2 linked regions of the Streptomyces venezuelae genome follow. The protein of the gene in region 1 interacts with the protein of each later gene in a pairwise test. Links are inferred from orthologs where the notes say so. Each region holds a gene or a part of one and is shown in the gene's direction. Other genes may lie near its edges.

Evidence for each region.
Region 2: the proteins of DEJ47_RS05110 (region 1) and ndk interact in binary tests that used the Escherichia coli proteins (3 or more experiments, as listed by UniProt). The link is inferred for Streptomyces venezuelae from one-to-one orthologs.

Annotation. Positions count from the first base shown.
Region 1 is NZ_CP029193.1:1,088,171-1,099,291, reverse strand. What follows is about bases 2,525-5,379. They hold DEJ47_RS05110 (uracil-DNA glycosylase), read left to right. Parts: upstream 2,525-3,537; coding sequence 3,538-4,221; downstream 4,222-5,379. Other genes in these bases: DEJ47_RS05100 (hypothetical protein), read right to left, coding at 5,153-5,379; DEJ47_RS05105 (tetratricopeptide repeat protein), read left to right, coding at 4,378-4,866; DEJ47_RS05115 (ABC transporter substrate-binding protein), read left to right, coding at 2,525-3,446. Also shown: DEJ47_RS05130 (DUF3037 domain-containing protein), read left to right, coding at 1-1; 3-oxoacyl-ACP reductase FabG, read left to right, coding at 163-924; DEJ47_RS05120 (SDR family oxidoreductase), read left to right, coding at 947-1,702; more of DEJ47_RS05115, read left to right, coding at 1,911-2,524; more of DEJ47_RS05100, read right to left, coding at 5,380-5,671; DEJ47_RS05095 (TetR/AcrR family transcriptional regulator), read right to left, coding at 5,757-6,350; DEJ47_RS05090 (FAD-dependent monooxygenase), read left to right, coding at 6,436-7,680; DEJ47_RS36320 (Gfo/Idh/MocA family protein), read left to right, coding at 7,706-8,614; lnt (apolipoprotein N-acyltransferase), read right to left, coding at 8,535-10,397; DEJ47_RS05075 (nuclear transport factor 2 family protein), read right to left, coding at 10,516-11,022; DEJ47_RS05070 (hypothetical protein), read right to left, coding at 11,095-11,121. UniProt on the Escherichia coli protein: Excises uracil residues from the DNA which can arise as a result of misincorporation of dUMP residues by DNA polymerase or due to deamination of cytosine.
Region 2 is NZ_CP029193.1:2,643,583-2,654,780, reverse strand. Bases 1-2,932 are described here. They hold ndk (nucleoside-diphosphate kinase), read left to right. Parts: upstream 1-1,225; coding sequence 1,226-1,639; downstream 1,640-2,932. Other genes in these bases: DEJ47_RS12215 (rod shape-determining protein), read left to right, coding at 1,996-2,932; DEJ47_RS12225 (DUF4233 domain-containing protein), read left to right, coding at 789-1,154; folC (bifunctional tetrahydrofolate synthase/dihydrofolate synthase), read left to right, coding at 1-782. In the rest of the region: more of DEJ47_RS12215, read left to right, coding at 2,933-3,015; rod shape-determining protein MreC, read left to right, coding at 3,179-4,132; rod shape-determining protein MreD, read left to right, coding at 4,145-4,819; mrdA (penicillin-binding protein 2), read left to right, coding at 4,816-6,990; rod shape-determining protein RodA, read left to right, coding at 6,990-8,186; DEJ47_RS12190 (CYTH and CHAD domain-containing protein), read left to right, coding at 8,246-9,802; DEJ47_RS12185 (TIGR03960 family B12-binding radical SAM protein), read left to right, coding at 9,853-11,198. UniProt on the Escherichia coli protein: Major role in the synthesis of nucleoside triphosphates other than ATP. The ATP gamma phosphate is transferred to the NDP beta phosphate via a ping-pong mechanism, using a phosphorylated active-site intermediate.

The DNA of each region.
Region 1 (11,121 bases):
AAGAGTCATACCTCTCCTGCGGGCCGTTGACACCCGGTGCCAGGGCTTCTAGCGTCTCGTCCAGCCGAAGGTACTAAGCGGTCGCTCACCAGCGGGGCGTACCGTTGGCCTCCGTAGAGCTCCATCCCGTAGAGCCGCATCCCAAGGGCGAGGAGAACCAGCATGTCCACCACAGAGCAGCGTGTCGCTGTCGTGACCGGCGCGGCACGAGGCATCGGCGCGGCGACCGCCGTACGGCTCGCCGCCGAGGGCCGCGCCGTGGCCGTCATCGACCTCGACGAGGCCGCCTGCAAGGACACCGTCGCGCAGATCACCGCGGCCGGTGGCACGGCGATCGCGGTCGGCTGCGACGTGTCCGACGAGGCCCAGGTCGAAGCCGCCGTCGCCCGTATCGCCGAAGAGCTCGGCGCGCCGACGATCCTCGTCAACAACGCCGGTGTGCTCCGCGACAACCTCCTCTTCAAGATGAGCGCGAGCGACTGGGACACCGTCATGAACGTGCACCTGCGCGGCGCCTTCCTGATGTCGAAGGCCTGCCAGAAGCACATGGTGGACGCCAAGTTCGGCCGTATCGTCAACCTCTCCTCGTCCTCCGCGCTCGGCAACCGCGGCCAGGTCAACTACGCCGCCGCCAAGGCCGGCCTGCAGGGTTTCACCAAGACCCTCGCCAAGGAGCTCGGCAAGTTCGGTGTCACCGCCAACTCCGTCGCCCCGGGCTTCATCGTCACCGAGATGACCAAGGCCACCGCCGAGCGCGTCGGCATGGGCTTCGAGGACTTCCAGGCCGCTGCCGCCACCCAGATCCCGGTCCAGCGCGTCGGCCGCCCCGAGGACATCGCCAACGCCATCGCCTTCTTCACGGGCGACGCGGCCGGGTTTGTCTCCGGACAGGTCATGTACGTGGCCGGCGGCCCGCTCAACTGACCTGAAAGCGGAGGCAGAGATCATGGCAGTGCAGGACAGCGGAAAGGCCGCGCTCGTCACGGGAGCGAGCCGCGGCATCGGATACGGCGTCGCCGAGGCGCTGGTCGCCCGCGGCGACCGGGTCTGCATCACGGGACGCAACGAGGACGCACTGAAGGAGGCCGTCGAGAAGCTCGGCGCCGACCGTGTCATCGGTGTCGCGGGCAAGGCGCACGACGAGGCCCACCAGGCGGTCGCCGTCGAGCGCGCCATGGAGGCCTTCGGCCGCGTCGACTTCCTGGTCAACAACGCCGGTACGAACCCGGTCTTCGGCCCGATGGCCGATCTTGACCTCAACGTGGCCCGCAAGGTGTTCGAGACCAACGTCATCTCGGCGCTCGGCTTCGCCCAGCAGACCTGGAAGGCCTGGCAGAGCGAGAACGGCGGGGCGATCGTGAACATCGCGTCCATCGCCGGCGTCTCCGCTTCGCCGTTCATCGGCGCGTACGGCATGAGCAAGGCCGCCATGGTCAACCTCACCCTGCAGCTCGCGCACGAGTTCGCCCCGAAGGTGCGCGTGAACTCGATCGCGCCGGCGGTCGTCAAGACGAAGTTCGCCCAGGCGCTGTACGAGGGCCGCGAAGCCGAGGCGGCGGCCTCCTACCCGCTGGGCAGGCTCGGCGTGCCGGAGGACATCGGGGGCGCGGCCGCGTTCCTCACGTCCGCCCAGTCCGACTGGATCACGGGCCAGACACTCGTGGTCGATGGCGGCATCTTCCTCAATGCGGGCGTCGGCTGACGAAGGCCGCACACCCGGCGGAGAAGCCCTTTCGGTGATGTTTCCGCGCATCAAGTGCCCTGTCGGCGCCAGGACTTGGCCCGGCGGGGCACTGCGATATTGTCTCCCGACCCCATGGCATGGCCGATCGAGGAGCGTGCGCGTGTTCAGTGAAGTTCCCCCTGCTAAGCGGATCAGGGGTCTGCGTCCGGTGGCGGCGATCGCGTCCATGTCGCTGCTCGCCGGCTGCGGGATGCTGTCGTCCGAAGGGTCGGACGACGAGGAGCAGATCACCGTCGGCACGATGAGCGCGCCCAGCACCCTGGACCCGGCGAAGGCCTGGGACAGCTCGTGGGAGCTCTACAGAAACGTTTTCCAGACGCTGCTCAGTTTTCCCTCGGGGGCCACCGAGCCGGAGCCGGACGCCGCCGAGTCCTGCAAGTTCAGCGACGCGTCCAGCACGGTCTACACCTGTGAGCTGCGTGAGGGCCTGAAGTTCTCCGACGGCGACCCACTGGACGCCGCCGCCGTGAAGTACTCCTTCGACCGCATACGCACCATCAACGCCAAGGGCGGCCCCACCGGTCTGCTCGGCTCGCTCGACAAGGTCGAGACCAAGGGAGACCTGACGGTCGTCTTCCACCTCAAGAAGGCCGACGCGACCTTCCCCTTCGTCCTCGCGACCCCCGCCATGTCGATCGTCGACCCCAAGGAGTACCCGGCGGACAAGCTCCGCGAGGGCGACGAACTGACCGGCTCGGGCCCGTACACCCTGGACGCGTACACGCCCAACGACAAGGCCGAACTGGTCAGGAACGACCACTACGAAGGCGCGGCCGACGTCAAGAACGACGCCGTGACCATCCGCTACTTCAAGAAGTCCTCGGCGATGGTCGACGCACTCAAGGACAAGCAGATCGACGTGACCTTCCGGGGTCTGGCCTCCGAGGACATCGTCGCCATGCAGGGCCGGGGAAGGCACGAGCAGGACATCGAGCTCGTCGAGGGCTCGGGCACCGAGATCCGCTACCTGGTGTTCAACACCAAGGACCCGTGGGCGCGGAAACTGCCGGTCAGGCGGGCCGTCGCACAGGTCGTCGACCGCGGCGCCATCGCCCACAAGATCTACAAGGACACCGTGGAGCCGCTGTACTCGATGGTCCCCAGGGGTCTCACGGGTCACGCCACCGGGTTCTTCGACAAGTACGGCAACCCCAGCGCCGCCAAGGCCAAGAAGATCCTCACCGACGCCGGCATCCACCAGCCGGTGCCGCTCACCCTCTGGTACACCACGGACCGCTACGGCTCGGCGACCGAGCCGGAGTTCGCCGAGCTCAAGCGGCAGCTGGAGGGCTCGGGACTGTTCAAGATCACCCTCAAGAGCCGCCCCTGGACCGAGTTCCAGGAGGGCTACAGCAACGGCGAGTACCCCGTCTTCGGCCGCGGCTGGTTCCCCGACTTCCCGGACGCGGACAACTTCATCGCGCCGTTCGTCGGCCCCAAGAACGTGCTGAACACGCCCTACCCGTCCAAGGAGATCACGGACGAGGTGCTGCCGCGCGAGCGCAAGGAGACCGACCGGGGCGCCGTGGTCGACCAGTTCGAGCGGGCCCAGGAGATCCTCGTCGACGACGTCAGGCTGCTGCCGCTGTGGCAGGGCAAGCAGTACATCATGTCCAGCGAGGAGATCGCGGGCGGTGAGCGGGCCCTCGACCCGTCGGCGATCATGATGATGTGGGAGCTGCAGCGCAAGACCAGCTGGTGAGCCGCCGGCGGATGGGGGGACGCGGGTCGGTTGTCAGTGGGCGCCGGTAGGTTCTTCAGTGAGAAGTGACCGCACACCGGAGGTTGTTGACGTGACCGACATCGCCATGCTGCCCGCGTCCTGGCGCGGAGTCCTCGGCGAGGAGCTCCAGAAGCCCTACTTCAAGGAGCTCACCGAGTTCGTCGAGGAGGAGCGGGCGAAGGGCCCCGTCTATCCTCCGCGCGAGGAGGTCTTCGCCGCCCTCGATGCGACGCCGTACGACCAGGTGAAGGTCCTCGTCCTCGGCCAGGACCCCTACCACGGCGAGGGGCAGGGCCACGGGCTCTGCTTCTCCGTGCGGCCCGGCGTGAAGACGCCCCCCTCCTTGCGGAACATCTACAAGGAGATGAAGGAGGAACTCGGCCACCCCGTGCCCGACAACGGCTACCTGATGCCGTGGGCGAAGCAGGGCGTCCTCCTGCTCAACGCGGTCCTCACCGTGCGCTCCGGCGAGGCGAACTCGCACAAGGGCAAGGGCTGGGAGAAGTTCACGGACGCGGTGATCCGGGCGGTGGCCGACCGCCCCGACCCCGCCGTCTTCGTTCTGTGGGGCAACTACGCCAAGAAGAAGCTCCCGCTCATCGACGAGGAGCGGCACATCGTCGTGCAGGGCGCCCACCCCTCGCCGCTGTCCGCGAAGAAGTTCTTCGGCTCCCGCCCGTTCACGCAGATCAACGAAGCGGTCGCGGCGCAGGGGCACGAGCCGATCGACTGGCGGATCCCGGACCTCGGCTGACGCAGGTCCGGTGGGGCCCGGCCGCGAGCGTCACCGGGCTGGCCGAGCGGAACGGGTGAGCGGCCCGCCCCCGTCCGTGCCTGACCGTGATTGTCAGTGGTGGCGGCTAGCGTCGTGAGGGATGGGGGCGACGGCCGTACGACCACGGAGGACCCGGTGACGGAGCAGCAGGAGCAGACGGCGGAGGACGCGATGATGACGCGGATCGGGCAGGCGGTCATGCTGCATCACGGAGGCGACCGCGAGGAGGCTCAGGACCGCTTCCTCGGTCTGTGGGGAGAGATCGGCGAGGACGGCGACCCGCTGCACCGCTGTACCCTCGCGCACTACATGGCGGACACGCAGGCCGACCCCTCCGACGAACTGGCGTGGGACCTGCGGGCGTTGTCGGCGGCGGACGAGCTCACGGACGAGCGTCTGAACGAACACCACCAGTCGCTCGCGGTGCGCGGCTTCTACCCCTCGCTGCACCTGAACCTGGCCGCGGACTATGTGAAGCTGGGCCGCCCGGGAGCCGCCCGCAGCCATCTGCGCCGGGCACGCGGCGCGGTGGGCGCGCTGGAGGACGACGGCTACGGCAGGGGCATCAGGGACGCCATCACCCGCCTGGAGGGAGAAGTGGGGGAGGGGAGCGAGGAGGAGTGAGGAGGAGCGAAGGTGAGTCAGGAGGCGCGGGGGTGAGGGGCAGGGGCCCGGCTGAGCAGGAGTAAGCGGGCGATCGGCCGGGGCGGGGGTTCCCGGAAGGGTGAGGGTGCGCCGCGGGGTCGGTCGGGCGGGGGTTTCCGGGGGTGCCGGGGGTATGCCGGGCGGTCTGCTGGGGCGGGGGTCTCGGAGAGAGAGGGGCGCGCGGCGGGGTCGGTCGGGCGGGGGTTTCCGGAGGTGCCGGGGGTGCGTCGGGCGGTCTGCTGGGGCGGGGGGGCGTGCCGCGGGGTCAGTGGCCGTACGTGTCGCGGCAGATGACCGCTTCGGGGCTGTCCGGGCGCCACTTGCCGTAGGTCTCGCCGAGGGCGCAGACGTCGGTGACGGGAGCGGCGGGGGCTCCGACGGGGGCGGGGCGGGTCGCTCCGGCGTCGGGGCGTGCGGCGGCGGGTCCGCGCGCGGGGGCGGCGGCTGCGGTGCCGGGCGTTGGCGCCGAACGGTGCGTGCGGGACGGGGGCTGGGCGGAGGGGCCGGCTAGGGAAGCGGGGTTCGGGCTACCGTCCGTCTTCCGGGGCGACGGACTGCGGGGCGGGTCCATGCGTTGCAGGGCCTCCCGTGCCGGGGCCTGCACGATCTTCGGGCGCTGCTCGCCGTCGGTACGGGGCGCGGGCTGCGGTGCGGTGGCCGCCGTCGGGCCGGGGCCCGAGGGCCGCTCGACGCTCGTGCAGCCGGTGACGGCGGCCGAGGCGGCGGCAGAGACGGCCGCGGTGACGAGGAGCGCGGCGGCGGTGCTGGTCGTCGGTCGAAGCATCTGCGCAACTCTGCTGGGTCCGACCGAAGTTGGCTCGGGAACCCGTGAGGTTGCCCCGCACGGGTGACAGACCCGACGCCCCGCCTCAGCCGTCCAGCATCCCCCGCAGCAGTTCCCCCACGCTGCTCCGCAGTTCCTCCTCCGTCGGTGTCGCGGCGTGGAACGAACCCGCCACGCACGAGAACATCAGCCCGTCGCACCAGGCCACGAGGGACAGCGTGTGGCGTTCCGGCGTGGTGGAGCCCGCGGCGCGGAGCAGGGCCATCAGAGGCTCTCTGAACCGGGCGCCGGCCGCGTCGTAATAGGCCCGCAGCTCCGGCCTGCGGGTCGCCTCCATGGCCAACTCGTAGCGGGATACGAGGAGGTGGCGATGGTCTCCGGTCAGGTACCGGTGCAGGGCCAGGGCCAGTGCCGCGGCCACCTGTTCGCGCCCCGCCGACGGGTCGGGCATCTCGGCGGGGTTCAGGAGTTCCGCCTCGCGCTCGGCCTGCCGTCGTACCGCCGCCTCCAAGAGGGCGAGCCGGGTTCGCGCGTGGTTGGACGTGGAGCCCTGGGGGAGTCCCGCGACCTCGTCGACGGCGCGGTGGGTGAGACCGCGCATGCCGCGTTCCGCGAGCAGGGCGAGGGCGGCGTCGGCGATGAGTTCGGTGCGGGGAGCCCCCGTGCTGCGTACGGCCATGACGGAAACCTTACCTGGCGCACTACAGGTGTAGTACGGTCGTACCGGCCGCTCACTACACCTGTAGTTTTCAGAAGGGGGAACCATGAACCAAGCCCTGGAGCCACAGCCCCATGCCGTCGTCATCGGCGCCGGCATCGGCGGGCTCGCCGCGGCCATCGGGCTGCACGCGGCGGGCTGGCGGGTGACCGTCCTGGAGCGCGCCGCTTCCCTGGAGCCGGTCGGCTCGGGCATCGGTCTCGCCCCCAACTCGCAGCGCGCCCTGGACGTCCTCGGCCTCGGAGACCGGGTCCGCGCGCTCGCCGCCTGGGAGGGCGACGGCGGGATGCGCGCGCAGAACGGCCGGTGGCTGGTGCGTACGAGCGCCGCCACGGCCGAGCGGGCGTACGGCGGATCGCTCGTCATGCTGCACCGCGCGACCCTCGTCGACCTCTTGGTCTCCGCGCTGCCCGAGAAGTCGCTCCGCACGGGCGCGCGAGCCCGCCTCACGGACCCCGGCACCGCGGACCGCCCCGCCGTCGTCACCACGGACGACGGTGACATCGAGGCGGACCTCGTCGTCGGCGCCGACGGCATCGACTCCGCCGTGCGCGCAGCCCTGTTCCCGGCCCATCCCGGACCGGTGTACGCGGGGTTCACCGCGTGGCGCTTCGTCATCCCGGCGCCGGACCGGCCCTTCGCGCCGCACGAGACCTGGGGCCGCGGCGGTGTCTGGGGCACGCATCCGCTGAAGGACGGCAGGGTGTACGCGTACGCCACCGCCCGGCTGCCCGAGGGAGGCAGGGCGCCGGACAGCGAGAAGGCGGAGCTGCGGCGCCGCTTCGCCGACTGGCACGACCCGATCCCGGACCTGATCGACGCCGTCAGGACGGAGGACGTCCTGCGCAACGACGTCCGTCACCTGACGACGCCGCTCCCCGCGTACCACCGGGGTCGCGTCGCCCTCATCGGCGACGCGGCGCACGCCATGGCGCCGAGCCTCGGCCAGGGCGGCAACCAGGCCATCGAGGACGCCGTGGTCCTCGCCCACCACGTGCCGCGGGGCGCCGACCTCGGCGCGGGCCTCGCGGCCTACAGCGCGGCCCGCGTCCCCCGCACCACCGAGATCGTCCGGCGTGCCGCACGGGCCGCCCGTCTCACGCACCTCACCAGCGGCCCGCTCATCGGCGTACGCGACGCCCTCGTCTCGACGGTGACGCGCCTCGGCCCCGACTTCGTCATGCGCAGCTTCTCCTCCATCGCCGACTGGCGTCCCCCGCAACCCCCGTATGCTGCGGGAACGACGACCGGAGCCACCGAGCGGCACCAGGCAGGCGACAGTCGTCGGTAGGCGGACAGCAGACAGGAGAACAGTGGTGAAGATCGGCTGCATCGGACTCGGCGACATCGCGCAGAAGGCGTACCTGCCCGTCCTCACCACCCTGCCCGGGGTCGAACTGCACCTGCAGACGCGCACGCCCGCAACACTCGCCCGGGTCGCCGGCGTCCACCACATCCCGGAGTCCCGCTGCCACACCGACCTGGACGCCCTGCTCGCCCAGGACCTCGACGCCGCGTTCGTACACGCGCCGACCGCCGTACACCCCGAGATCGTCACACGGCTCGTCGAGGCGGGCGTGCCGACGTACGTGGACAAGCCCATCGCGTACGAACTCGCCGACTCCGAGCGGCTCGTGCGCCTCGCCGAGGAGCGCGGCGTCAGCCTCGCGGTCGGTTTCAACCGCCGCTTCGCGCCCGGCTACGCACAGTGCGTCGAGCACCCCCGCGAGATGATCCTCATGCAGAAGAACCGCGTGGGCCTGCCCGAGGACCCGCGCACGCTCGTGCTCGACGACTTCATCCACGTCGTGGACACACTGCGGTTCCTCGCGCCGGGTCCGATCGACGACGTCACGGTGCGGTCCCGCGTCGAGGACGGGCTCATGCACCACGTGGTCGTACAGCTCGCGGGAGACGGGTTCGTCGCGATCGGCATGATGAACCGGCTGAGCGGCTCCACCGAGGAAATCCTCGAAGTCTCCGGCCAGGACACCAAGCGGCAGGTCGTCAATCTCGCCGAGATCGTCGACCACAAGGGCCAGCCCAGCGTGCGGCGGCGCGGCGACTGGGTGCCGGTGGCCCGTCAGCGCGGTATCGAACAGGTCGTGCTGTCCTTCCTGGACGCAGTACGGGCGGGGAAGGTGCTCAGCGCCCGGGACGCGCTGGCGACCCATGAGCTGTGCGAGCGGGTGGTTCGCGCGGCTCAGGAGCGGGGCCTGGGGTAGTCCCGGGGGTGGCCCTGTCGGCCGCCCGCCCGGAAGATCGCAGGGTGCGCAGGCCTTCGATCAGGCCCAGGGCGAGGAGCACGAGCAGGGCGGCGTGCACGGGCCAGTCGCCGAACTTCACGTACGCCGTCTCGCCGGTGGCCAGCGGCACGTCGTACAGGGCCGCGGCACTCGCGGGGGTGCCGATCGTGCCGCCGACGCGCGAACCCTCCGGGCCGTACACCGCGGAGACACCGGTGAGCGTGGCGTGCACCATGGGGCGGCCGGTCTCCGCGGCCCGTACCGCCGCGAGCGACGCGTGCTGCCGGGGCTCCCAGCTGTGCTGGAACGACGACGTGGCGGACTGGGCGAGCAGCAGCTGGGCGCCGTCCCGGGTGAGCCGGCGGCTCATGTCGGGGAACGCGGACTCGAAGCAGACGAGGGGGCCGACGCGGAGGCCGTCGCCCTGGCCGGACGGGACGTCACGGCCGGTGCGCATGACCACCTGCCGGTCGCCGCGCCGACGGTCCTCGCCCGCGGCCTTGCCGACCGACGTCGCCCAGCCGAGCAGGGAGCGCGCCGGTATGTACTCGCCGAAGGGCACGAGCCGCATCTTGTCGTAGCGGTCGCCGGTCGGCCCGTCCGGGCCCACCAGGACGGAACTCTTGAATATCCCGGGCCGGTCGGAGCGGCGCGCGTCGACGTTCACGAGGATGTCCGCGCCCACCTCGCGGGAGAGCGCGGCTATGCGGCGGGCGACGTCCGGCCGGTCCGCCAGGTCGAACCCGACGCTGCTCTCGCCCCACACGACGAGGTCCGGGTTGCGGCCCGCCAGGGTCCGGGTCAGCGCCTCCTCGCGGGCCAGCCGCTGGTCGGCGCTCGCGATGCCGTCCGCGATGACGCCGGGCTGGACGACGGCGACGCGCGTGTGCCCGGCGGGCTCGGGCCGGGGGGCCCATGCCCAGGCGGCCGCCGTGGCGGTGGCCACGGTGAGGACGCCGGCGAGGGCGGGGAGGGCGGCGGAGGCGGGGCGGGTGGTGGCGGTGACGGCGGTGGGCGTACGTGGAGTGCCGGTACGCGGAGTGTCGGTACGCGAAGTCTTCGTGTTCCGAGTGTCGGTACGCGAAGTGTTCGTACTCCGAGGGTCTATGAGCGGAGTGTCCGTACGTCGAACGTCCGTACGCCGAGTCGAGGACCGTGCCGCGGCTTCCCCCGCCACGGCGAGCAGCGCGACCCCCGTGTTCACCACCACGACGAACGCGCTGACCAGCCAGACTCCGCCCACCGACGCGAGTCGCAGCGCGGGCGGCACCTGCCATTGGCTGGAGCCGAGCAGACCCCACGGCCCGCCGAGCCCCTCCCAGGACCTGACCAGTTCGACCATCAGCCACCCCGAGGGCAGCACGACGAGCGCGGCGGCGGCCCGCCCCGGCCCCGGCACGCCGCCGAGCAGCCGCCGCACCAGCCACCCCCAGGGAGCCCACAGCAGTCCGAGCAGCGCGGCGATGACGACGGTGAACACGTGCAGGCTCGGCAGCAGCCAGTGGTGCACGGCCACCATGAAGCCGAGGCCGCCCAGCCAGCCGTCGAGCGCGGCGCGCCGTGCGGTGGGGGCCGACCGCGCCAGGAGCAGCCACGGCACCAGGGCGACGTACGCGAACCACCACAGTGACGGGGCGGGGAAGGCGAGAGCGGGCAGCGCTCCCGCGGTGACGGCGATGGCGCCGCGCCACCAGCGGGACGCGAGCAGCCGGGCGGCACCCTGCCGGTACCGCTCCCGCCGGTCGTCGCCGGACAGCTCCATGCAGCGCCTCCCTAGGTCCCCGACGCCCCCGTCGTACGACCAGTGTGCGTGACACAGACGATCTAGGACAGTGGGTCGGGCACGTGGAGGAGGCACCTGGAGGACAGGTGATTCGGGCTCAGGCTTCGGAGGCGGCTTCTCGACGTCGGCCCGCCATCTGGCGCCACTTCTCCGTGACGACCACTCGGCGCAGCCGCCAGCCGTTGTGCGTACGGGTAAGAGTGAAGGCGTAGCGGCCGCCGCAGATGAAGTCCGGCGCGGTCGCGGGCTCGGCGGCGGGGGACGGTCCCGGGGGCTGCGCGAACCGCATCGGGTTCACGTAGTCGGCCTGGACGCGGGCGACGTCGTCGATGTCCTGTTCCAGCGTTCCGAACTCCAGCCTGCGGTTGGTGATCAGGTGTTGGCGCATCGGGAACATCCGCATGGTCTCGGACAGCCACGCGGTGATCTCGTCGGCTCCTCCTTCGATGCCGCCCGCGGAGCGGTAGTCGGCGCGTCCGTCCGGGGCGAAGAGCTGTCGGTAGGCGGTCCAGTCGCCGTCGTCGACGGCCACCGCGTACTCGGTGATGAGGGCATCGACGGCCAACCGGTCGATCACGGCGGCGAGTTCCACGCGCTGCGTCATCGGCTCAGTGTTGGGCACGGGAGGTGGGGAGCCAAGGGGTGTGCAGGGATATGCACGGAGGGGAAGGAGCGGCTACGCGGCCCTCACGATCTCCGCGCG
Region 2 (11,198 bases), 1.6 Mb from region 1 along the record:
AGGAGAAGTCCGGCATCATCAAGCAGGACGCCACGGTGATCATGGCGCAGCAGCCGGTGGACGCCGCGCAGGTCCTGCTGAAGAAGGCCGTCGAGGTCGACGCGACGGTCGCCCGCGAGGGCCTGGAGTTCGGCGTCGTCTCCCGCCAGGTGGCGGTCGGCGGCCAGCTCCTGACGCTCCGCGGCCTCGGCGGGGAGTACGAAGAGGTGTTCCTGCCGCTGCACGGCGAGCACCAGGCGCACAACGCCGCGGTGGCGCTCGCCGCCGTCGAGGCGTTCTTCGGCATCGGCTCGCAGCACGCGCGCCCGCTGGACATCGACGCCATCCGCAAGGCGTTCGCGACGGTCTCCTCGCCGGGCAGGCTCGAAGTGGTGCGCCGTTCGCCCACCGTCGTCCTGGACGCCGCGCACAACCCGGCCGGCGCCCGCGCCACCTCCGCCGCGATCAGCGAGGTCTTCGACTTCAGCCGGCTCATCGGTGTGGTCGGCGCGAGCGACGACAAGGACGTGAAGGGCCTCCTGGAGGCCTTCGAGCCGATCTTCGCCGAGGTTGTCGTCACGCAGAACTCCAGCCATCGCGCGATGGACGCGGACACCCTCGCCGGACTCGCCGTCGAGGTGTTCGGCGACGACCGCGTGCAGGTCGAGCCGCGCCTGGACGACGCCCTGGAGGCGGCGATCACCCTCGCCGAGGAAGAGGGGGAGTACGCGGGCGGCGGCGTCCTCGTCACTGGTTCCGTCATCACGGTCGGCGAGGCCCGACTGCTCCTGGGGAGAGGCTGAAATCCTGTGCGTACGCTCTGCGCTTCGACGCTGATCGGCGAGTTCTTCGTGATCGGCTTCGCGGGCCTGGTCGCCATGAAGGACGACGACCTGTCCATGGGCACGGTCTGGACGGTCTGCGGCATCGCGATGGCGGTGAGCCTGCTGCTCTGCGGGATGGTCACCCGGCCCGGCGGGGTGCAGCTCGGCTGGGCCCTCCAGGTCGCGCTGATCGCGAGCGGTTTCGTGGTGCCGACGATGTTCTTCCTCGGCGCCGTCTTCGCGGCCATCTGGTGGGCTTCGGTCCACTTCGGCCGCAAGATCGACGAGGCCAAGGCCCGCTTCGCGGCCATGGCGGAGGGGCAGCCGGAGGCCGGAGGTAACGCGGCGTAGCCGACCCCGGTATCGTGCGGCCCAATCCCACCCGATCGCATCGATCGTACGAACACCTCTTGGAGCCGCACATGAGCCAGCGCACCCTCGTCCTGCTGAAGCCCGACGCCGTCCGCCGTGGCCTGATCGGCGAGATCATCGGCCGCATCGAGCGCAAGGCGGGCTGGACGATCTCCGCGCTGGAGCTGCGTTCGCTGGACCAGGAGACCCTGGAGCAGCACTACGGCGAGCACAAGGGCAAGCCCTTCTACGAGCCGCTGGTCGCCTTCATGTCGTCCGGGCCCGTCGTCGCGCTCGTCGTCGAGGGCGAGCGGGTCATCGAGGGCGTGCGCGCGCTCGCCGGACCGACCGACCCGATCGCCGCGGCGCCGGGCTCGATCCGCGGCGACTTCGGCACGATCGTCCGGGAGAACCTGATCCACGCCTCGGACTCGGAGGAGTCCGCGGAGCGCGAGCTCAAGATCTTCTTCCCGGGCGTCGGCTAGTCCGATCAGCCGGACCAGTCAGGCCGGTCAGACCAGTCGGACCAATCGGATCAGCCCGACACGCGACTTTCTGACTTCATGTCAGAAGTACGCCGTTCCTGCCCCGGACGGCCGAAGGAATTCGGCCGTCCTTTGGCATATGCGCCCCCATTGGGGGAACCCGTGCCTCCGATGGCACGTCTCCAAGAGCGAGGCGGCCCATCATCTGCTGACAATGGCGAAGACCCTAGCGCCGTGTTCGCGCAGCCGAGACTACGATGGAAGCCTCCACTGCCACACAGCACCCACCTCGCCTACCTAAAAAGCCATCACACGCTCCACTAGGGAAGGCCAGACGCATCCTCATGGGGAACAACATGTCGTTCATCGGCCGTGACATGGCTGTCGACCTCGGGACCGCCAACACGCTGGTGTACGTCAGGGGTCGGGGGATCGTACTCAACGAGCCGTCCGTCGTCGCGATCAACACCAACACCGGTGGCATTCTCGCGGTCGGCGCAGAAGCGAAGAAGATGATCGGGCGCACGCCCGGCAACATCGTCGCGGTGCGCCCGCTGAAGGACGGCGTGATCGCCGACTTCGAGATCACCGAGCGCATGCTCCGCTACTTCATCCTGAAGATCCACAAGCGGCGCTACCTCGCCCGTCCGCGCGTCGTCGTCTGCGTGCCCTCCGGCATCACCGGCGTCGAGCGCCGCGCCGTCATCGAGGCCTCCTCGCAGGCCGGCGCGCGCCAGGTGCACATCATCGAGGAGCCCATGGCCGCGGCCATCGGCTCCGGCCTCCCGGTCCACGAGGCCACGGGCAACATGGTGGTCGACATCGGCGGCGGCACCACCGAGGTCGCGGTCATCAGCCTCGGCGGAATCGTCACGGCACAGTCGATCCGCGTCGCCGGCGACGAGCTGGACAACGCGATCATCCAGCACATCAAGAAGGAGTACTCCCTCCTCCTGGGCGAGCGCACCGCCGAGCAGATCAAGATCACCATTGGTTCGGCGTACGACATGGACGCCGACGAGCACACCGAGATCCGCGGCCGGGACCTGGTCTCCGGGCTGCCCAAGACCGTCGTCATCTCCGCCGCCGAGGTCCGCAAGGCCATCGAGGAGCCGGTCAACGCGATCGTCGACGCGGTCAAGACCACCCTCGACAAGTGCCCGCCCGAGCTGTCGGGCGACGTCATGGACCGAGGCATCGTCCTCACCGGCGGCGGCGCCCTGCTGCGCGGCCTCGACGAGCGGCTGCGCAGGGAGACCGGTATGCCGATCCACATCGCCGAGGACCCGCTGGACAGCGTGGCGCTCGGCTCCGGAAAGTGTGTCGAGGAGTTCGAGGCGTTGCAGCAGGTGCTGGACGCCCAGCCGCGCAGATGACCTGACGCGCGAAGATCCGCCGTACGAGTGCCTGCCGACTCGTGCGGCGGATCGTTGATATAGAGGCAAGACACGCAATTCCCCTGAGGCACGACAATTCCCCAGAACCTCGTGGAACCCGCAGTTTCCACGGAATCCGATTGAGGAAGGCACGCCGCCGCACGTGAGGGACACACGAGAGAGCCGGCTGCTCCTGGTGCTGCTGGTAGCCATCGCGTTCGCTTTGATCACGGTGGACATCCGCGGCGGTGAGGACTCACCGGTCGACGGTGCCCGCCAGGCCGCCGCCACCGTCTTCGGTCCGGTCGAGGAGGGCATGTCCTCCGCCGTCGACCCGATCGGCAACGCCATCGGCGCGGTGCGCGACTCCGGTGAACGCCACAACCGCATCGCCGAACTGGAGCGCCAGAACGCCGCGCTGAAGGCCAAGCTCGGCAGCGACGACCGCAACCGCAGCCGCGTACGCCAGCTCGACAGCATGCTGAAGACAGCGGGCGCCGGGCAGTACGGCATCAAGGGCGCCGAGGTCATCGGGATAGGAGCGGCCCAAGGCTTCTCCTGGACCGTCACCATCGACGCCGGCGCCAACGACGGCATCAAGCGCGACATGACCGTCCTGAACGGCGACGGCCTGGTCGGCCGCGTCACCACGGTCGGCCCGAACACCTCGACCGTCCTGCTCGCCAACGACCCCGACTTCACCGTCGGCACGCGCATGGAGAAGACCGACGAGCTCGGCTTCGCCACCGGACAGGGCGACCGCCCGCTCTCCGTCCAGCTGCTCAACGGCAAGGCCGAGGTCAAGAAGGGCGACCGCCTGGTCACCTTCGGCTCGCGCAAGGACAAGCCGTTCGTGCCGGGCGTCCCGGTCGGCGAGATCGTCCGCGTCGACCCGTCGGGCGGCGACCTGACCCGCAACGTCTACGTGAAGCCGTACGTCGGGTTCACCAAGCTCGACATCGTCGGCGTCGTCGTCGAAGCACCCCGCGAGGACCCGCGCGACACGGTCCTGCCGAAGAAGCCCGAAAAGCCCAAGCCGACCCCGACCGTGACCGTCACGGCCACCCCGTCGGGACGGCCGGTGGACGGCGCCGACGCCGGCAACGACGAGCAGTAGGAGACCGGACCCATGCGCTTCAACCGAATCCTGCTGTCCGCCACCCTCGTCGTCGTCGCCCTGGTCATCCAGGTCAGCGTCCTGGCGCGGCTCCAGCTGCCGGGCGCCGTCCCGGACCTCGTCCTGCTCACCGTCCTCGGCCTCGCCCTGGTCTACGGCCACGTCGGCGGCGCCCTCGTCGGCTTCGGCGCGGGCCTCCTCGCCGACTTGGCACCGCCCGCCGACCACGCCGCGGGCCGGTACGCGCTCGTGCTCTGCGTCATCGGCTACCTCGCGGGCCTCGCCAAGCCCGACGGCGGCCGGCTCCGTTCCGCCACCGGGCCGCTCGTCGTGGTGGTCAGTGCCGCCATCGGATCGACGCTGCTGTACGCGGGCGTCGGCGCCCTCGTCGGCGACACCGCCGCCCGCCATGTGGGCCTGGTCGGACTCCTGTTCACCGCCGCGCTCTACGACCTGCTGCTCGCCCCGTTCACCGTGCCGCTGATCATCGCGCTGGCCCGGCGTGCCGACAACGACCCGCTCGGGGAGAACGGACCCGCCAACAAGGCGGCCGACGTCTCCTCCGGCTGGCTCTCCTCCGGCACCGGCCTGAGCATCGGCAACCAGCGCGGCAGCGGCCTGCGCGCGAAGGCCGCCAAGGCCCGCGTCGCCCGCGCCGGACGCATCAAGGGGGTCAAGCGCCTGTGACCAACATCCCCGAGACCGGACGGACCCCACGCGTCCAGATCCGTCTCGTCATCATCCAGATCCTCGTCGTCTCCCTCCTGCTCACCCTCGGCGGCCGCCTCTGGTACCTCCAGGTCCGCAACGGCGACGAGTACGCCGAGGAGGCCTCCGGCAACCACGTCCAGCAGGTCGTCCAGCCCGCCGTGCGCGGCTCGATCCTCGACGCCCGGGGCGTGCCCATCGCCGACAACGAGACCCGACTCGTCGTCTCCGCGTCCCGCACCGACCTGATGAAGATGAAGGACGACGGCAAGGCGGTCCTCGCCAAGCTCGCCGACGTCCTCGACATGACGCCCGAAGAGGTCGAGGGCAAGGTCCGCCTCTGCGACGCCAAGACGCCGCAGCCCTGCTGGAACGGCTCGCCCTACCAGCCCATCCCGATCACCGACGAGGCGACGCCCAAGCAGGCCCTGCAGATCCGCGAGCGCTCCGAGGACTTCCCCGGCATCACCGCCGAACCCACGGCCGTCCGCCGTTACGCGGCCCCCGGCAAGTCCAACACCGCGCAGGTCCTCGGCTACCTCTCGCCCGTCACGGACGAGGAGATCAAGAAGGCCGAGAACACCGACTCGCCGTTCCTCCGCTCGGACATGGTCGGCCGCTCGGGCCTGGAGCGCACGTACGACAAGCAGTTGCGCGGCAAGGCCGGCGTCACGCGCTACGAGGTGGACAACCTCGGCCGTGTCATCGGCGAGGCCGACGCGGACGCCGCGCGGCCCGGCGCGAACGTCGTCACCAGCATCGACGCGCGCGTGCAGGCCGTCGCCGAGTACTGGCTGAACGACGCGATGAAGAAGGCCCGCAAGGAGTTCGACAAGAACACCAACGAGAACTACAAGGCGGACGCGGGCGCCGTCGTCGTCATGGAGAACAAGACCGGACGCGTCGTCTCCATGGCCTCCAACCCGACGTACGACCCGAACGCCTGGGTCGGCGGCATCACCGGCAAGGACTACGCGCGCCTCACCGGCAAGAAGTCCAACTATCCGCTGCTGAACCGCGCCATCCAGGGCCAGGCCGCCCCCGGCTCCATCTTCAAGGTCATCCCCACGACCGCGGCGGTCAACGCGGGCTACGACTTCAACGACCGCTACCCGTGCCCCAGCTCGTACTCCATCGGCGGCCAGACCTTCAAGAACTACGAGTCCAAGGGCCACGGCTCCATCACCCTCGGCCAGGCCCTCGAGGTCTCCTGCGACACCGTCTTCTACAAGCTGTCGCACGACCAGTGGCGCAAGGACGGCGGCAACAAGCCCGTCAAGGACCCCAAGGACTGGTTCTACAAGACCGCCCACCAGTTCGGCCTCGGCAAGGAGACCGGCATCGACCTCCCCAACGAGGTCACGGGCCGCGTCCCCGACCGCCAGTGGAAGAAGGACTACTGGAAGGCCAACAAGGACGCCTGGTGCAAGCAGGGCAAGAAGAGCGGCGGCGACTACGCCGAACGCATCGCCTACGAGAACTGCCTCGAAGGCATGAAGATGCGCGCCGGTGACTCCGTCAACTACTCCATCGGCCAGGGCGACACCCTCGTGACGCCCATACAGATGGCCACGATCTACGCGGCCATCGCCAACGGCGGCACCCTGTACGACCCCACCGTCGGCAAGGCGATCGTCAGCGCCGACGGCCGCCAGGTCGAGGAGATCGCACCGAAGTCGCACGGCAAGCTGCCGTTCGACGCCAAGACGCAGAAGGACATAGACGGTGCCCTCGCCGACGTCGCCACGCGCGGCACGGCGGCCTGGCGGTTCCAGGGCTGGCCGCAGGACAAGATCCCGATGCACGCCAAGACCGGTACCGCCGAGGTCTACGGCAAGCAGACCACCTCGTGGTTCGCGACGTACACCAAGGACTACACGATCGTCATGACGATCTCCCAGGGCGGTACGGGCTCCGGCGCCTCGGGACCCGCCGTCCGCCAGATCTACAACGCGATCTACGGCCTGGACGACGAGGGCAAGCAGGACCTGAAGAAGGCCCTCCTGCCCGAGCCGCAGAAGAACCTGCCGAAGATCAAGCCCGACGGCTCCATCGCCTCCCCGAAGATCAAGCCGTACAAGCCCGCGGCACCCAAGCCGCCGACGGAGCAGCAACTGGCCGGCCCGCCGGCCGACTGGAGGCGCGACTGATGACCGGCAACGGCTTCTCCGTCTCCGGATACGGTCCCGAGCGCTCCGGGGTGTCGCGGCTCCTGGCCCGCGACTCGATAGTGCGTCGGCTGGACTGGCCGATGCTGATCGCGGCGATCGCCCTCTCCGGGATCGGCACCGCGCTCGTCTACTCGGCGACCCGCAACCGCACCGAGCTCGTCGGTGACGACCCGTACTCCTTCGCGCTCAAGCACGTCCTGAACACCGGCATCGGATTCGCCCTGATGATCGGCACCGTCTGGCTCGGCCACCGCACCCTGCGCACGGCCGTGCCGATCCTCTACGGCATCTCCGTCTTCCTGGTCCTGCTCGTCCTCACCCCGCTCGGCGCGACGATCAACGGTGCGCACGCGTGGATCGTGCTCGGCGGCGGCTTCTCGCTCCAGCCCTCCGAGTTCGTGAAGATCACGATCATCCTGGGCATGGCGATGCTGCTCGCGGCGCGCGTCGACGCGGGCGACCGCGAGCACCCCGACCACCGCACGGTGGTGCAGGCGCTCGGTCTGGCCGCCGTCCCGATAGCGATCGTCCTGCTCATGCCCGACCTCGGCTCGGTCATGGTGATGGCGATGATCGTCCTCGGCGTGCTGCTCGCCTCCGGCGCCTCCAACCGCTGGGTCTTCGGACTGCTCGGCGCGGGCGTCGCCGGTGGCGTCGCCATATGGCAGCTGGGCGTCCTCGACGACTACCAGATCGCCCGCTTCGCCGCCTTCGCCAACCCCGCCCTCGACCCGGCGGGCGTCGGCTACAACACCAACCAGGCGCGCATCGCGATCGGCTCGGGTGGTCTGACCGGCACGGGGCTGACCAAGGGCTCCCAGACCACCGGCCAGTTCGTCCCCGAGCAGCAGACCGACTTCGTCTTCACCGTCGCCGGCGAGGAGCTCGGCTTCGTGGGCGCGGGCGCCATCCTGGTCCTGCTCGGCGTCGTCCTGTGGCGCGCCTGCCGCATCGCCCGCGAGACCACCGAGCTGTACGGCACCATCGTCGCCGCCGGCATCATCGCGTGGTTCGCCTTCCAGTCCTTCGAGAACATCGGGATGACCCTCGGCATCATGCCGGTCGCGGGTCTGCCGCTGCCCTTCGTGTCCTACGGAGGGTCGTCGATGTTCGCGGTCTGGGTGGCCGTCGGACTGCTCCAGTCGATCAAGGTGCAACGGCCGATGTCGGCCTAGTGGGGTCCGGTGACGCCGCAGGCATGTTTGCCGTTCGATTTCGCGTCTAGATTCAACTCATGGCGGAGACGAAGCGCGAGATTGAGCGGAAGTACGACGTCAAAGCGGGCACCGAGCTGCCGGACCTCACCGGGGTCGCGGGCGTCGTCGACAAAGGCACGGCGGACCTGGACGCCGTCTACTGGGACACCCCCGACCAGCGGCTCGCCGCCGCCTCCATCACCCTGCGGCGCCGCACCGGCGGCCACGACGCGGGCTGGCACCTGAAACTCCCCGTGTCGCTCGCCGACGGCGTGCGCGACGAGGTCCACGCGCCGCTCTCGGACACGGTGCCGCGCGCTCTGCTCGGCCTCGTGCGCGCCCGGGTGCGCGAGGCCGAACTGGCGCCGCTGCTCCGTCTGGAGACCACACGGCACGTACGGCACCTCGTCGACGCCGAGGGCACCCTGCTCGCCGAGGTCAGCCTCGACGCGGTGCGCGCCGAGCGGTGCGCCCCCGGCGGGGAGCGCATCGGCTGGTCCGAGCTGGAGGTCGAGCTCGCCGACGACGGCGACCCGCGACTGCTCGACAAGGTCGACAAGAAGCTCCGCAAGGCGGGCGTCCGGCGCTCGCTGTGGTCCTCGAAGCTGAACCGGGCCCTGCGCACGACGGCACCGATGGACGGCAAGACCAAGCGGACCGACGACGAGGGCACGGGCCACGCCGTCGTCCACCTTGAGGACGACACACCCGTCTCCTCCGGAGACCACGTCCTCACCCGCCTCCGCACCCAGCGCGACGCCCTCCTCGCCCTCGACCCCGCCGTCCGCCGCGACCTGCCCGACTCCGTGCACCAGATGAGGGTCGCCACGAGGCGGCTGCGCAGCGCCTTCAAGTCGTACCGGAAGATCCTCGACCGCACCGTCACCGACCCCATCGGCGAAGAGCTCAAGTGGCTCGCCGCCGAGCTGGGCGTCGACCGTGACCAGGAAGTCCTCACCGAACGGCTCACCGACCGCATCGGCGCGCTGCCCAGGACCCTCCTCCTCGGGCCGGTCCGCGGCCGTCTGCGCATCTGGACCGTCGCCCGCAGCGCCGGATCCCGCCGCAGGACGGTCGCCGTCCTGGAGAGCAAGCGCTACCTCGCCCTCCTCGACAGCCTCGACGCCCTGCTCGCCGACCCCCCGCTGCGCCCCGCGGCCGCCGCGCCCCCCGAGAAGGCCCTCGTCAAGGCGGCCCTCAAGGACTACGAACGCCTCGCCACCCGTATCGAGCACGCCCTCGGCCTGCCCCCGGGCCAGGAACGCGACGTGGCCCTGCACGACGCCCGCAAGGCCGCCAAGCGCGCCCGGTACGCGGGCGAGGCCGCGACCCCCGCGCTCGGCAAGCCCGCCAAGAAGTTCGCCAAGCGGATGAAGTCCGTCCAGAAAGTGCTCGGCGACCACCAGGACAGCGTCGTCGCCCGCGAGGCCCTGCGCGCCCTCGCCATCCAGGCACACCTGGCGGGGGAGTCCGCCTTCACCTGGGGCCTGCTGTACGGGCAGGAGGAGGCCGCGGGCAAGGACCGCGAGCGGGAACTGCCCGAGGCGTGGGCCGAGGCGTCCCGGGCGAAAGTGCGGTCGGCGCTGGGGAGCTGAACGCCGGGGTACGCTTGATGGTCACCCCTGCCAGCTCATGAAGGTTCGCGATGTCTGCCGAGTCGGTCTTCCCACAGCTCGAAGCTCTGCTCCCGCATGTGCAGAAGCCCATCCAGTACGTCGGCGGTGAGCTGAACAGCACCGTCAAGCCGTGGGAATCCTGCGATGTCCGCTGGGCGCTCATGTACCCCGACGCGTACGAGGTGGGGCTGCCCAACCAGGGCGTCATGATCCTCTACGAGGTCCTGAACGAACGCGAGGGCGTGCTCGCCGAGCGCACCTACAGCGTCTGGCCCGACCTGGAGGCCCTGATGCGCGAGCACCAGGTCCCCCAGTTCACGGTCGACAGCCACCGCCCCGTCGGCGCCTTCGACGTCTTCGGGCTCAGCTTCTCCACCGAGCTGGGCTACACCAACATGCTGACCGCCCTGGACCTCGCGGGCATCCCGCTGGAGTCCAAGGACCGCACCGTCGACCACCCGATCGTGCTCGCCGGCGGCCACGCCGCGTTCAACCCCGAGCCGATCGCCGACTTCATCGACGCCGCGATCATCGGCGACGGCGAGCAGGCCGTCCTCGACATGACCGAGATCATCCGCGCCTGGAAGGCCGAGGGCCGTCCCGGCGGCCGCGAAGAGGTGCTCTTCCGCCTCGCCAGGACCGGCTCGGTCTACATCCCGGCGTTCTACGACGTCGAGTACCTCCCGGACGGCCGCATCGGCCGCGTCGTCCCCAACCGCAGCGGCGTGCCGTGGCGCGTGTCCAAGCACACCGTCATGGACCTCGACGAGTGGCCCTACCCCAAGCAGCCCCTCGTCCCGCTCGCCGAGACCGTCCACGAGCGCATGTCCGTGGAGATCTTCCGCGGCTGCACCCGCGGCTGCCGTTTCTGCCAGGCCGGCATGATCACGCGCCCCGTGCGGGAGCGAAGCATCACCGGCATCGGCGACATGGTCGACAAGGGTCTCAAGGCGACCGGCTTCGAAGAGGTCGGCCTGCTCTCGCTCTCCTCCGCCGACCACAGCGAGATCGCCGACGTCGCGAAGGGCCTCGCCGACCGGTACGAGGAGGACAAGATCGGCCTGTCCCTCCCCTCGACCCGCGTCGACGCCTTCAACGTGGACCTGGCCAACGAGCTGACCAGGAACGGCCGCAGGTCGGGCCTGACCTTCGCCCCCGAGGGCGGCTCCGAGCGCATGCGCAAGGTCATCAACAAGATGGTGTCCGAGGAAGACCTCATCCGCACCGTCTCCACGGCGTACGGCAACGGCTGGCGGCAGGTGAAGCTGTACTTCATGTGCGGCCTGCCCACCGAGACCGACGACGACGTCCTGCAGATCGCCGACATGGCGACGAAGGTCATCCAGAAGGGCCGCGAGGTCTCCGGCTCGAACGA